Regions from separate parts of the Paraburkholderia unamae genome, predicted to be linked through region 2. Evidence: riboswitches for the same ligand, from Rfam matches in the RefSeq annotation. Region 2 holds a riboswitch; the other holds the start of a gene.
What was found. A riboswitch is a leader RNA that binds a small molecule or an ion and turns the genes downstream of it on or off. The one in region 2 is predicted to bind FMN.
Positions count from the first base shown of each region.

Region 1: another riboswitch for FMN. It lies ahead of ribB (3,4-dihydroxy-2-butanone-4-phosphate synthase); the one in region 2 lies ahead of C7402_RS31845 (6,7-dimethyl-8-ribityllumazine synthase).

Region 1 covers NZ_QEOB01000014.1:188,349-190,806, reverse strand. The annotation lists gene C7402_RS27945 (helix-turn-helix domain-containing protein) at 1-603, shown strand, start outside; FMN riboswitch at 740-913, shown strand; gene ribB (3,4-dihydroxy-2-butanone-4-phosphate synthase) at 1,080-1,808, shown strand; gene C7402_RS27935 (HAD family hydrolase) at 1,905-2,458, opposite strand, start outside.
Region 2 covers NZ_QEOB01000018.1:27,254-29,711, reverse strand. The annotation lists gene C7402_RS31850 (DUF1488 family protein) at 335-733, opposite strand; gene C7402_RS46500 (hypothetical protein) at 763-987, shown strand; gene C7402_RS31845 (6,7-dimethyl-8-ribityllumazine synthase) at 1,061-1,558, opposite strand; FMN riboswitch at 1,634-1,801, opposite strand; gene C7402_RS31840 (GlcG/HbpS family heme-binding protein) at 2,134-2,458, shown strand, end outside.

The DNA.
Region 1 (2,458 bases), on a different contig from region 2:
GAGCGCCAGCTTTCGCTCGATGCGCTCGCCCGCGCCTCGGGTGTCTCGCGCGCCATGCTCGCCCAGGTGGAGTCGGCGCGCAGCGTGCCGTCCATCAAGGTGCTGTGCAAGGTGGCGGCGGCGCTCAAAGTGTCGGTGTCGGCGTTCCTGCGGCGGCATGCCGTGAACGGTTTCGAGCATCTGCCTGCGGAGCGCGCGTCGCGCCTCGTGAGCGCCGACGGCCGTTATTCGGCGCGCGCGCTTTACCCCGAGGGCGAACCCGCCACCGCGGAGTTCCACGAACTGCGCATTGCGCCTTTGCATACGGAGCCCGGCGTGCGCCGCTCGCCGGGCACGACCGTGAACCTCGTGGTGAGCGAGGGCACGCTCGAAGTGAGCGTGCACAACCGCCGCCAGTTGCTCGCGACCGGCGACGCGATCGTGTTCGACGCCGACCAGCCGCACAGCCTGCGCAACCCCGGCGACACCGAGGCGCGCGTGTTTCGCGTGACGCTCAACGCCGAGACGCCGCCGCGCTGGGACGTGCCCGCCGCGCCGGCGGTCGCCGAAAGCGAGCCGGCCGAGGTGAGCGCCGTGACGGCGGTGGCGGCGCAGCCCGCATGAAGCCCGTATGAACCCGTTCGTAGCCATGATGCGTCGCACAAAACCGGTTTCGAGAAAATTGTCTAGTCGTACTTTTTCCCGCTGCACGCAATCGCAGCGCGTTGTATCCTTTGCCCGCCGGTTGATCCGGTAATCAGTGCGTCTTCAGGGCGGGGCGAAATTCCCCACCGGCGGTATGCCGGCCGCGCCGCAAGGCAAGGCCAGCGAGCCCGCGAGCGCCTGCGCGAGCCTCATGATGTGATGCGCAGGGTCAGCAGATCTGGTGCGATGCCAGAGCCGACGGTCAGAGTCCGGATGAAAGAAGATGTGCAGATGGTCATGTTTGCCCATGCGCCGCGGCGTTTCGGCCCATGCCTGTGCGTCCCCGTTCCATCGGGGAGCGCGGCGTGTCCGCCGGACGACGCGCGCCGGGGATTCCTGTCTGTTTGCAATGCCCTGAAACGTTTTTCGCCTAACTCTTGCGAGGAGCGTTTCACATGTCCCTTACTGCCAGTTCCACTTTCGCTTCGACTTCCGGTGCGCTGCCCGACGCCGCCGCCGACCTCCCGTACCTCGATGCCGAGCCGGTGCCCCCGCGCATCGCCGCCGCGCTCGACGCCATGCGCGAGGGCCGTCCGGTCGTGCTGCAAGACGACCACGACCGCGAGGACGAAGCCGACCTGATCGTCGCCGCCGAGCGCCTCACGCCTGAAACGATGGCGCTCTTTATCCGCGAATGCAGCGGCATCGTCTGCCTGTGCCTCTCGGACGAGAAGGTGCGCGCGCTCGAACTCCCGCCCATGGTGGCGCACAACGAAAGCCGCAACCGCACCGCGTTCACGGTGTCGATCGAAGCGCGCGACGGCGTGAGCACGGGCGTTTCGGCCGTTGACCGCGTGACGACGATACGCGCCGCGATCGCCCCGAACGCCAGGCCCGCCGACATCGTGCGCCCCGGCCACGTGTTCCCGCTGCGCGCGCAGAAGGGCGGCGTGCTGGCGCGCCGCGGCCACACCGAAGGCACGGTCGATCTGGCGGTGCTCGCGGGCCTGGCGCCCGCCGGCGTGCTGTGCGAGCTGATGAATCCGGACGGCACGATGGCGCGCGGCAAGCAGGTCGACGACTTCGCGAAGCTGCACAACCTGCCGGTGCTCTCGATTGCCGAGCTGGTGGCGTTCCGCGAGTCGATCGCGGCCGCGCGCGAGCGCTGCGCCGAGCCTGCTTGATTGACGCTCAAGTAGCGGTTTGACGGACGCGGCGCCGCCTGGCGCCGCGTCGCGTTTTCATCGAAGCTGTGCGCCTGCTTCGCACACAGCGTTGCCTCACGACTGCACGTCGCCGAATTCGCCGCGCACGCCGGCCTCGACGAGCGCCGGCAGCTCCTCCATGCGCGCCATGATGCGCGTGATGCCCATCTCGCGCAGCACGTCGGCATAGCCCGACGGGATATGGCTCGCGCCCACGAACGCGATCGTCTTCATGCCCGCCGCGCGCGCGGCGTTCAATCCCGAAATGCTGTCCTCGACAACGACGCAGCGCGCCGGCTCCACGCCGAGCTGCTTCGCCGCGTGCAGGTACACGTCCGGGTAAGGCTTGGGCCGCGCGACCTGTTCCGCGCTGAAAATGCGCTCGCCGAAGATCGTGTCGAGCCCGGCGCGGCGCACCGAAGCGTGCACGCGCGTGAGGCGGCTGTTCGAGACGACGGCGGCGGGCAGCGTGACCTGGCGCAACGCGTCGCGCACGCCGTTGATCGGGCTCACCGATTCGGCGATGGCGGCTTCGCAGCGATGCTCGATCGTTTCGAGAAAGTCCTCGGGCATCGTGAGATTGAAGCGCGCTGCGACGTCGGCGAGAAAGCGCGAGGTCTGCTGCCCGA
Region 2 (2,458 bases):
CGGCGACGAAATTGTAAGAAGTTCTAATCGTTGTTGAGGTTCAATTTTCCCGATCGGAAGAAACACGGATGCGTGAGGTTCACGACAGTCGACCTTACCGCATTAACGCCATCTATCCCGGCAAGAGTTGCAACGCGCAGCCATGCCATGAAGCCCTGCGCGTCAACATTACTTCGGCGTCATTGCATCGCTATTGCCCGGCCTATACAACGCTATTGGCAAACTGCATGACCCTCGGTGCAAGCGGTTGCCGGGTTCACGCGGCATTCAACGCTCGGGTTGGCTTGCTCGCGTCGTGCCTGTGGAAACCGGCAACGCCGCGCCGTTCAGGGCGTTAGCTCGCTTCGAGTTCGTCGAGCGCCGCAATGCTCGCGGCTGAATGAGTCGCACTCGTTTCAGATGCCACGGGGCGTGCGATTTTCGCCATGTCCCGGTGCAGACTCATGATTGCGCCGGCGTGTGTTGCCCGGCACATGAAATCGCGTAGAAAGAGTTGGCAGCGACCGGCGGACAACCGATGGGGCAGTGTTTGTCTTGCGATTGACTCGATCTCATCGCGATGCGCCGCGAAGGCGCTCAACAGGCCGGCTTGTCCGGGGCGCGCACGGAAGTGTTCTTCAAGAGCCTCAGGCGATATTTCGCATGTGACTTGTGCGCCGTCCACTTCGGCGTCGAAACGGATCGTGCCTCCGGCGCAGTAGAACGCTTGAGTGCGGGGAAATCGAATGATCATTTGGCATCGCTCCAGGAGGTCAGGCGCCTGTGCATCAGCAACCCATGTACCTGGCTAAACGAACATTGCAGTGCCCGCGCTTCAACTCACGGCTTTGCGCCGCAGTGCTCAAACGCCTCTTCGTGCAGCAGCACGTTGAATCGAAATCACTACTGAAATCGTGTGCCGCCGCTGAAATGACCGGAGCAGGGCAGGTAAAGCTTCATCCGCAACGTTGGGCGTTCAGCCTCGACAGCGGCACACTCACGTCATGAGATGCCAAGGCGACGCCGCGTCTTCCATGCGGCGCCACCAGTGGTTGCGTGCGCAACCGTCGTGATGCGTGATTTATCGCACGGGCAGGGCGGCGAGCTTGCTCACGGTGTCGGCACAGGCGTGCGCGGCTTCAGCCCCCTTCACGACAAAGTGCTCGCGGAAGAAGCCAACGTGTTCTTCGCCGGCGTGGAAATGATGCGGCGTCAGCACGGCCGAGAACACCGGCGTACCGGTTTCGAGCTGGACCTGCATGAGGGCGTTGATGACAGCCGTCGCGACGAAGTCATGGCGATAGATACCGCCGTCGACCACGAGCCCGGCCGCCACGATGCCGGCGTATTGACCGCTTTGCGCAAGTCGTTTCGCGTGCAACGGAATTTCGAAGGCGCCCGGCACTTCATACAGGTCGACGTCTTCAGCGGTGTAGCCGTACTTCTGAATCGATTGCAAAAACGAGGTCTTGCACTGGTCGACGATGTCACGGTGCCAGCAGGCCTGGATGAAAGCAATGCGCGGACGATGGGAGGATGCTGCGACGGCTTGTGATTCGAGCGTGGTGGAAATGTTCATGGACTTCAGCCTGTTTTGTGTGAACAGGGCGAAGGACGGCCGCGGCCTTCGCACGACGCGAATAGCCGCAAGCCGACCTGTTCTCTTTCATCCGGACTATACCGTCGGCCCCGGAATCCAACCGGGTCTGCTGACCTGCGCCATCGCTGATTGCCGCCTGCGATAACGGAGCGCTCGCGGGCTACGTCGTGGTTAAGGACGATTACCGCCGGTGGGGAATTGCACCCCGCCCCGAGAACGTGTTCTTGACGAACGGGCTGTACGGTAGCACGAAACGTCATTTTGTGCATAGCCACATTCCCAAGGGGGAAATCGGCACGAGGCGCCGGGCGAAGGATCGTCTTGCACACCGGCACTCATCGCGCTACGTTTCGAACCAGCCGGGCCATCGTGCAAAGCGTTCCGCCAACGGCTCAATGCACGCGCCTGCGGCCAACACAGCGGGAGGTGGTGCGATGCAAAGTCTCGTTCGAATTACGTGTGTAGCCTGCCTTGTCGCGGCCAATGCCGTTGCAACGACAGCGGCGGCGCAAACTTCGGCCTCACAGCCTTCGGCAGGCGGGACACCGGAGAAGATGCCGTTCGACATTCCCTATGGCACCGCGATCAGCCTGGACACCGCGAAAAAACTGCTCGCGATTGCGGAGGCCGAAGCGAAAAAACACGACTGGAAAATGAATATCGCCGTGGTCGACACGCATGGCGAGCTGCTCGCGTTCGAGCGGATGGACGGCGCGCAGTACGCCTCGATCGAGGTCTCGCAGAACAAGGCGCGCACGTCAGCGCGATTTCGGCGGGAAACCCGGGTCTTTTACAACCAGTACGAAAGCGGACACGCGTATGTGGGCACGCTGGACGCCGGGCTGGTGGCGTCGCCCGGAGGGTTTCCGCTCATAGAAG